3 regions of the Paenibacillus sp. 2RAB27 genome follow, and region 3 is predicted to be linked to each of the others. Evidence: riboswitches for the same ligand, from Rfam matches in the RefSeq annotation. Region 3 holds a riboswitch; each other region holds the start of a gene.
What was found. Region 3 has a riboswitch for cyclic di-AMP ahead of AB4114_RS10720 (stalk domain-containing protein). Riboswitches for the same ligand answer to the same signal wherever they lie in the genome.
Positions count from the first base shown of each region.

Region 1: linked by a shared signal. The riboswitch ahead of AB4114_RS33015 (CAP domain-containing protein) and the one ahead of AB4114_RS10720 (stalk domain-containing protein) in region 3 are both predicted to bind cyclic di-AMP.
Region 2: linked by a shared signal. The riboswitch ahead of AB4114_RS05310 (C40 family peptidase) and the one ahead of AB4114_RS10720 (stalk domain-containing protein) in region 3 are both predicted to bind cyclic di-AMP.

Region 1 is NZ_JBFRGR010000050.1:22,499-25,777, reverse strand. It holds gene AB4114_RS33020 (hypothetical protein) at 1-1,299, opposite strand, end outside; cyclic di-AMP (ydaO/yuaA leader) riboswitch at 1,468-1,602, shown strand; gene AB4114_RS33015 (CAP domain-containing protein) at 1,608-2,258, shown strand; gene AB4114_RS33010 (SRPBCC family protein) at 2,503-2,958, shown strand; gene AB4114_RS33005 (group-specific protein) at 2,988-3,279, shown strand, end outside.
Region 2 is NZ_JBFRGR010000003.1:5,419-8,697, forward strand. It holds gene AB4114_RS05300 (acetylxylan esterase) at 1-551, shown strand, start outside; gene AB4114_RS05305 (GNAT family N-acetyltransferase) at 616-1,128, shown strand; cyclic di-AMP (ydaO/yuaA leader) riboswitch at 1,226-1,387, shown strand; gene AB4114_RS05310 (C40 family peptidase) at 1,391-2,287, shown strand; gene AB4114_RS05315 (hypothetical protein) at 2,470-3,129, shown strand.
Region 3 is NZ_JBFRGR010000006.1:24,561-27,839, reverse strand. It holds gene liaF (cell wall-active antibiotics response protein LiaF) at 13-675, opposite strand; gene AB4114_RS10725 (PspA/IM30 family protein) at 807-1,469, opposite strand; cyclic di-AMP (ydaO/yuaA leader) riboswitch at 1,625-1,777, shown strand; gene AB4114_RS10720 (stalk domain-containing protein) at 1,782-2,573, shown strand; gene AB4114_RS10715 (YjcZ family sporulation protein) at 2,727-2,831, shown strand; gene eutC (ethanolamine ammonia-lyase subunit EutC) at 2,906-3,279, opposite strand, start outside.

The DNA.
Region 1 (3,279 bases), on a different contig from region 3:
TAATTTCGTATTCAGTTTGTACAGTCCAGCTGTATCTTGCACAGCATAATCCTTATTCGAGATGCCATTCAATACGATATAGAGGCTTCCATCGGTAGATGCAGGATTGGTCAATGAAAGATTAGTTATACCTAATGCATTGACATCCAATTCATGAAGCTTTTCATTTACCATGTGAAGCGTTCCTACTTGGTCTAGCAAGCCAACGCGGGCACTACCCGAAATATAGCCACTTCGACTAGGTAATTTAGCAGAAGCAATCCACACGGTACCATCTGGATTCGGGATGACGCGGTCTAGCTTTTGATTGAAATCTTCGAGTCGGGTCACGTTCCCATTTTGAATAAGAAATGTATAGGTCGTGCCATAATTTGGACCAATAGCGGCAATCGGCAAGGTCAGATTAACGGATATGATTACCCGTTGATCGCCAGCAGGAAATGCCGCGTACGTATGGACAGGTGCTCCCCAGGCTGCCGATTCCCATACATCGGAGTCTGTAAGTGTGTATACTTTTACATTACCGTAGTACAAATCGCGATCTTTACGCACTAACTKTATTGGTTTACCAGCTAATGGATGGGGAGAACTAGAAAGTCCTTTGAAGAATTGATCTTGTTCTTCATTGTTTTTCCATTCGATTTGATAGTTGTTTTTATCCATCTTAAGCATGGATTTTGCAGGGTCCGCGGAAAGCAGGGAGTAGAAATATAGTGAACTATCATCGTCACCGATGATGGAATAGATAGCATTTTGCCCACCGACTAGCGAAAGTCCTGCATCATCACCCCATTGGATGTCAATCTGAAGAAGATCATGGACGAATCGCCAAGTCAAAGGCATATAAATCACATCTTGATACGTTAGAAAAMGGTAGGGCTCTGTTTGATTATTGATTTCTACTTGATTCATCGTAATTGGCACATCGGAAATTTGGACAGAGTAACTGCTTGCATTACTTTTGGTTGTCAGATCCTGTTCAAGCGGGTTTTGATGAATGGGTGGAGGGAAATTCCGATTTGACCAAATCTGCAATCCATCGGATTCACTCCAGTTGTATTCAATGCCGAGCGTTTGGAAATTGTTCCATGTCATGGGTAGGTAAGTGATGTCTTTATACACCAGAAACGGGTATTGGCTATGGGTAATATCCATGTCTTGACCATTGATTTGAATTGGAAAATAGGGCAGAGATGCCTTCACAGATACGCTTGCTGAAGCTTGCATGGGAAGTAACGGTAACAATCCGCTCATCAATCCGAGAATGACAATCGAGCATTTTATAGCAAATTTCTTCAAAACCATCACCCTTTTCTAAGTTAGTATTGCTACTGATTAGACGCGGGATGGTGAGAAAAGTTGTATGAATAAAGGAGGATATATCCAGATCGTGTTGTTGATGGTAAATTTTGAGTCATGATCTCACTGAATTCCCATGTTACAATCGTTGAGATCCATGCTGGATCAAAACTTAGAAGGCCGAAGCTTTTTTGAAGCACGGGGGAACCAATCTTTGGGGTGAAGTCGCGTTATGCGCGGCCGGGTGATTACTCTTTGATCCGAATCCGACAGCTAACCTCGCAGGCCGCGAAAAGGAGAGGTTTATAGTGAAACGTTACAAGAAGCTTGTAGTTACAGGAGCACTAGGTTTGACCGTCTTGATGGGGGCGAACTCAGCATTTGCTGCTACGGGAACGCACACGGTAGCAGGCAACGATACCATGTGGTTAATCTCGAAAAAATATGGCGTCAGCCTTACTTCGCTGATCAAGGCGAATCCGCAAGTATCCAACCCGAACGTGATTTGGTCGGGCATGAAGCTCAACATCCCAGGAAGCACGGGTACAACTGTTGCGACTAAACCACAGGTTACGCCAGCACCTACGCAATCCACTTTCGCTAGCCAAGTGGTTACCTTAGTCAACCAGGAGAGAACGAAGGCTGGATTGAAGCCTTTGACCAGCAATAGCGCACTTACCGCGATGGCACTGGATAAAGCGAAAGACATGTACAATAACGGCTATTTCGATCATACATCGCCAACTTACGGGTCACCTTTTGATATGATGAGCTCCTATGGCATCTCTTATTCCTACGCGGGTGAAAACATCGCCAAAGGTCAACAAACGCCTGATGCTGTCATGACAGCATGGATGAATAGTTCAGGTCATAGAGCGAATATTTTGAGTCCGAACTATACCCAAATTGGCGTGGGTTATTACAACGGTGAGTGGGTACAGGAATTTATAAGTAATTAAGTTAAGTTACGTGATAATCGTGGATTGTGGCAGTCTCCCTTGGGAGGCTGTTTTTTGTATTAACGCTTCAGTGTGGGTCACCTGTACTGCGAAGGGGAACTACGTTCCGCAACAATGGATAAAATCCAATAAATCCAACCTACTAATTGTATGTGATGGTATTATATATCATATGGATCGGCAAGGATCGTATTATGTAGCTGAAAATCTAAATTGATACAGAAAGAATATTGAGGTGCATCCKGTGATTAAGATTTTCACAGAAATCGAAATAAAAGCATCTATTGATGTTTGCTTTGACATGGCAACGAATATTGATATACATACGCGGACTGTTTGGCCACATACCAAGGAACGAGCGATAGCTGGAACGACAACAGGCATGATTAGTGGAGGGGATACAGTTACTTTTGAGGCGAGACATTTCTTCATTAGGCAAAAACACAAGTCACTCATATCGAATTATGCTCGGCCTTACCGCTTTGTTGATGAGATGTTGCAGGGTACGTTTAAAAGTATGAGGCATGAGCACGAATTTATCGATTTAGGTAATAAAACTTTGATGAAAGATACATTAACTTTTGAGGCCCCGCTGGGCTGGGTCGGATGGATCGTTGAGAGGGTTGTGTTGAGGAGATATATGACACGATTTTTGAACTATCGGAATGAGCAGTTGAAAATTTTAGCTGAGCAAAAGTAAGTAGGGAGAAGAGAAGAGAGGGGATCCAATTGAAATTCTATCTTGCATCCAGTTTCAAAAACATCGACAATGTCCGATATGTTGCGAAGCAGTTGAAGTCTATGGGATATCTTCAAACATACGATTGGACGATGCATACAGGTATCGATTCACTTCAAGAGCTCGCGGCGATTGGTGCGAAAGAGAAAGAAGCCGTATTGCGTGCAGATCTCTTCATCATCATGTTGCCAGCGGGTAAGGGAAGCCATGTTGAGTTAGGACTAGCTCTCGGAGCAGGGAAGGCTATTTTTATGTATTCTGCTAACGATGAGATGAACGATA
Region 2 (3,279 bases), on a different contig from region 3:
CTGGCATGACGAGGGGCTGGATTACACAGGGGATTCTCGACGCGGAGACGAGCTACTATCGTGCAGTTGCGATCGATTCATTACGTGCTGTACACTGCGCGTTAGAGCAGCCAGAAATCGACAGTGAGCGGGTATTCGTATACGGCGGAAGCCAGGGCGGAGGGCTTGCCCTACTCGTAACCGCGCTTGAGAAGCGTATTCGGTCAACCATTGCCCATGTACCGAATCTATGCCACATGGATTTGGGCTTGTTGCAATCGGTCAGCTCACTTAGTGAGGCAGCGGAATTCGTTACCCGGTTCCCAGAATATCTGCCAGATGTACTGCGAACAGTTTCCTATTTCGATATCGTGAATTTGGGCGATCGAATTGAGCAGCCTGTTCACGTTACGGTAGGATTGAAGGATACGTGCTGCTTGCCAGAAGCGATTTTCGCTGCGTATAACCGAATCGAATCAGCACACAAATCGATTGAAGTGTACCCCTTCATGGGGCACGCGACACCTCCTGGCTCTCATGCAGCGGCACATGCCTTTTTCTCAAAATGGTAAGGTCTGAAGTAAGAGGCTTCACACTTGGATAACCTATTACTAACTTGAAGGGAGGTGCTGACAAATGGAAAAAATGGATTCATTTGAAGAGGTATTTAAGCTGATGGAAGCCGCTTTTCCTGTAACTGAAATAAGGACGTATGAAGGTCAACGAGCACTGTTATCTCATCCTAATTACAGCATCGATGTCGAGAAAGATCCTCAAAGGCAGCTACTTGGCTTCTTGGCCAGTTGGAACTTTAGTACGTTTCGATTTGTGGAACATATCGCCGTCAACGCTGCCATAAGAGGCGGTGGGATTGGCAAGCAAATGCTGACGACGTATATGAGCCGTGCAAGTACCCCTATCGTACTTGAAGTCGAGCCTCCGACTGCCTCAGATGCTACGCGGAGAATTGAATTCTATAAGCGCTGCGGCTTCCATTTGAACCTATTTCCTTATGCGCAGCCACCACTCAGAGAAGGGCAACTGAAATTGCCTCTCAACATCATGAGTTATCCTAGTCCGATGACAGAAAATGAGTTTAATCCCTGTAAGCATATCCTATTTACCGAGGTGTATAAGCAGCTGCTCTGAAAAGAGTGGCTGTTTTTTTTGTGCTTTACATAGGAAAGGAAACACTTACCATCTCGCAAAAGTTGTCATCCTAAAACGAACTATGCTAGTCTAATATAGACAAAAAATGCCGAATCTCGGAGCATCGAAAGCTCTGGTACGGGGGACTTCTTTACTTGGGGTGAATGAATGCTCAGTTAGCCATAGGCTAATGGGTGCGCTAGGGAAAACCTCTTCCCGAACCCGTCAACTAACCTCGGAGGCTTCAAGGAGGCACAACGTTTTGAAACTTTTTACCAAAAGCTTTATTTGTTCATGCGCTCTTGTAGGCGCAGCCTTTTTCCTGTTCGCCGCTCCATCCACGCATGCTGCTGCCCCAGACACCTCTTCGGTGAAGGTTCAAGTCAATGATGACTTGGTGCAGTTCCCGGAAGTACAGCCGTTTATTGATACGGAGGGTACACTTCAGGTGCCATTACGTGTGCTATCGGAGAAGTTAGGCTATCAAGTGGGATGGGCGAAGCAAGGCGATGAAGTCGTCGTCACGCTGATGAACAAGGAGCAGGCGATTCAACTCACAACGGACGAAGAGCAAGCGATCGTGAACAGTAAGTTAGTTGAATTAGAGAGCAGTCCAACTTTGGTTAAAGGGAGTACCTATGTCCCTCTACGCTTTGTTACAGAGACGTTTGGATCTGCGATTGCGTGGAACGATGCGAATAAAATTGCCATCGTGGAAGAGGACGGCAAGACTCATAAGCCAGCCTGGATTGCACCGCCACCAGCAGCTCTAGCAGCCCCAGTGGCCAAGGTCGTTCAGTCATCCATTGCAGCTCAAATTATTCAAGCTGCAACGACGTTCAAAGGGACACCGTACCGATGGGGAGGAACTACACCTAAGGGTTTTGATTGCTCTGGATTCGTTCGTTATGTATACGAGGCCAAAGGTATCGAGCTGCCACGCACCTCCGTGCAAATGTACGATAATGCGGGGGCGAGAGTGACGGATTTGAAAGCGGGAGACCTCGTCTTCTTTGCTTCTGGTATCGTCAACCATGTAGGCATTTACATCGGAAATAATCAATTCATTTCCTCGACAACATCCGTTGGTGTAACGGTTGATAGTCTCGCTAGCTCCTATTGGGGCTCCAGATATGTAGGTGCTAAACGCGTGTTATAGGTAGTTACGAAATCAAGTAAATCATCGATCTAAGAGCGTATGTTCGCTAAGTCTTTCTTTATTGAAAGCAAAGCGGCAGATGCTCTATTTTTTGCGCGAATTTGTGCGATTCTTATCGAATTTTTGAGAATTATAGCCTATAATGGAACAATGGTTGGAAGAAAGTAGGTGGCGCGTACGGCATGCAAGTCAGTGTCTGGAAAAGCTTGTTTCATAAAATTAAATTGTCGGGTCGAACAGATCGCATGTATAACGTGGAAACAGGTCCTGCCATACCAGAAGACATTCGGGTCGTGATTAAGCAATTTTTTCATACGTATAACCATTTCAAAGGGGCTAGGCAATTCCAAACAGATACGTTTATTAAAGAAGTATTTTATGCAACAAAACAAGATCCGAGAGATCAGCGCTCAATAGATGAGATGGAAACTTATATTCAGAGCAAGAATGTGAATCGGTTACGACTGAAATCTTATGTGATTGATGAATATTTACGTGTTGGTGAGAAGGTGTGTATGATCGGTGTGACGCGGGAGTTTAGCAATGCGCATCGCAATCGTGTGCTTTATTTTATCATTCAGGAAGAAGGCATTTGGCGGTTCCATCATATCGTGAGATCACATCATGGCAAAATTCTAGAGAAATTTCAGGTGAAGGAACAGGTTGGATTTGTGGTTGGGGATGATAAGGTAGCGCTGCTCTTTCTTACACATGCCGATTCGGCGGATGCTTCCACGTTCATGTTAGGGGATTATGTTCACTCAGAAGGTTATCTGGAAGTGGAGCAAGAGGTCAGCGATCAGCTCTATTATCGCATTGTTCGAATGAATCGCGTACATTAAGAAGGTTGAATACGCTTCATGGACTACTTCGTGATCAAAAGTGGAGTTTTTGAACAACCTCTATAAGCGGCATGAATAGGCTTTGCTCGGTCGTCGAGTAACGCTTATTTGGTGTATGCGAATATGGAAGTATACAAGTGGACACAGCCC
Region 3 (3,279 bases):
ATTTAAAGAAAGTTACAATACTTTGACCTTTATATCTCCTACGATGAAAGAAAGTATGAGTTTCACCCGATGGTCACAATGCCCATAATTCTGCGATTGCCAAACGACTTTGTTCATCACACCTGACTCTTTTTCTTCCGCGATTTGAAGCTGACCCAGCATGACGGAAGCTGTGACGGAAACGCCGATATCGTCAGGCACCTTTATATCAATATCTCCTACAACACCTTGTAGGATAACTGTCGTTTCTTTTTGCTCGAGAATTGCCATGGAAAGATCCATATACGTTTCTCCCACCAAGTACCACGTCGAGGAATTCCGTTGAATCCATGGTTCTCGGCCTAGGCGAAGGCTATCAACAATCTTCTGCTTTTGGGTATACGTATCATCTTTATGAATCTGCTTGGATCGAATGAAAAATAAACCTAATGAAATCAACACAACCGAAATGACAATGGTAAGATGATCACCGAATAATATGACGGCACCAATCCCCATCAGCACATAGCCCTTGCGCTCTTTGCGTGAACGAACACGATGAATGCCCAGCAAAATAAGGATTACGGCCATAACGGGAAAAAAGCCTATGGTATGTTCCAGAAGCAAAAAAATACCGGCTCCAATCAGCAAAAGCGCTGTATTCCGGCTGCGGTTATTTTTCGTTTCCTCTCCCATCGATGCACCTCCTCTGGCTGCCATTTCTCTTTCGTTCATACGATTCCTAGCATACCATAAGAATGGACGACCTCCAAGATGCAAATCCTTATAGATCAAGGCTTTGCTTTCGTGGAGGTCACCGTCCATGACTATTTGCTGTCGTGCGGGTCTCGCTCACCGCGAGAACGCTGCTCCTGCTGCCACTCATGCTGCAGCTTGCTGCGCAGCGCGCGCAGTTCGTGTTGAAGGTTGCCACCGGCTTCCTTCAGCGTCTCCTTCGACAGGCGGCCCGCTACGCGTAGCCCCTGCAACGCCTCCCGGCCGAGCTCGCGGCCGGTGACCTCCAGCTCGCGCCATGTGTCGCGAGCCTCTTTGCCGTGCAGCCCGCCGCGCGGCTGCTCATCCTCGGCTGCGTGTCCCGCACGCAGCCCGCGCAGTTCCTCTGCGAGCGCCAGGCACAAGTCCTGGCTGCTCGCGTACTGCGCGCGGTAGTGCTCGCTCGCGGCTTCCTCGTTCAGCTTCTCTTGCAGGGCAAGCCGCGCTAGATCTTCTTCGCCAGCGCGCATCGCAAGCTCGGCCTGCTCACCGCGCAGCTTCGCCATCTCTTCCGCTCGCGCGATGTTACTGCGCAAGGCAATCGTTGCTTGCAGCGCTTCCTCATAGCGTTCCTCAAGCTGTGCGATCTGGCTACCGTCGTCAGAAGTGGCTGGATTCGTTTTGCCGATCGTCTCGTGCCAGACGGTTTCAGCCATTTTGCCAATACGGTCAAATATATTAGTAGGATCCATTTCCCGATTCTTATTATTATTCATGTACAATCGCCCCTCATCCATCATCATACTCTTATGGTAGCTCAATTTCTGAGGTTCTAAAACCGACTATCGACTGTTTTTGAACCTAGACCTAAGTCTAGTATAAATGGGCATAACCATATTTTGGTCGTTGCCCAAGCATGCCAGTGATGCTAAAATATTTGAAGCCGAGTCTAGTGCATATATGCAGGCACTGGTACGGGGGACGAAATACTTGGGGTGAATATTTGCTTCAGCTTGGAGCAGACTAGGGAGAACCTTCTTCCCGAACCCGTCAACTAACCTCGAAGGCTCAAGAAGGAGGATTACCAATTGAATAAGCTTACCAAAGGGTTAACTAGCCTAGCTGCCTCACTAGCAGTATTGGCTGGAGGCTTTCTTTCCCCATTTACAGCTCAAGCAGCTGAAATGGCCGTGAAAGTGCAAGTCAATGATGAACTGATCCATTTTCCTGATGCACAGCCATTTCTGGATGGCAACCACACCACCCAAGTCCCGCTTCGATTTGTAACGGAGAAGCTCGGATATACGGTCAACTGGCAGAAAGATGGCAATCAGATTAAGGTAACACTAAATAACGACAATCATACGATTACCTTGGTTTCAGGGCAAAAAGAAGCTAACGTTGATGATGCAACGGTCATCTTAGACGGAGCTTCTCAGTATCAAAATGGACGTGTATATGTACCTCTTCGCTTCCTTTCCACAACCGCAGGCGTACCTGTACAGTGGGATGCAAGCAGTAATCTAGCTATCTTAAGTAAAGATGGAGAGCAACATGCACCTGATTATCAAGTATTCGAATCTACAGCTTATTCGGCAGATCCTTCTGAAAATGGCGGGTATGGAGCCATTGATTACATGGGCAACCCACTAGCAATTGGCACAGTTGCTGTTGATCCTTCCGTCATTCCACTTGGCACGAAGCTTTATATTGAAGGCTATTCGTTTAGCGGGCTTCCTAAAGGCGGCATGTACGTCTACGCAACAGATACGGGCGGATCCATTAAAGGAAATCGCATGGACATCTTTATTCCAGGCTCAAGGAAATCATTACAAAGCTTTGGCTTCCAGAAGATTAAAGTGTATCAAATTCCCAATTAAATGCATGGAGAGAGCTGCCCTAAGAGTCATACAAGGGCAGCTCTTTTTGTAGTTGAATGTTCCACTCAATAAGGGCATATGTCCAATCAACAGGGTTCCCACCCACATATGTTATATAGTGTTTAACCCACATTCAAAACCGGAGGGGATACTATGTCAGCTGCAGTTGGTTGTGGAACGCCAGGATACGGAAGTTCCGCAGGTTTAGTTCTTGTACTTTATGTACTGTTGGTCATCATTCTTGCTACTTTCTACTAGGACCATCTTCCGCCTGCGAAAATAAACCCAGCTGCTGAAGCTTCTCATTACGAGGCTTCAGCAGCCGGGCTTTTTCATTTGAATTCGATGCCACTCGTTCGCTGCTTCAAGATTTCTTCCAGCATTCCCCCAATATACGCCCCCGCTTCCATGGCAGGTGTTCCACCGCGATGAATGTTCGAAATAACCATCCGATCCGAATCCGTTCCCCCCGTTCTTGGCTTATAACACATGTACGCACTTAACGACTCAGCAGTCACAAGACCGGGTCTCTCACCGATAAGCAGCACAAGACATTCCGGATTTAACAAATCTCCGATGGCATCCATACAGCCTACCCGTCCGCGATTCACATAGATTGTCGTTCCCGCTGTTAAGCCTCGCAATCGCAAGGAATCCAGCAAGGCAGGATACAGGTCACGCATATTCGCTTCGATGCTATTTGCAC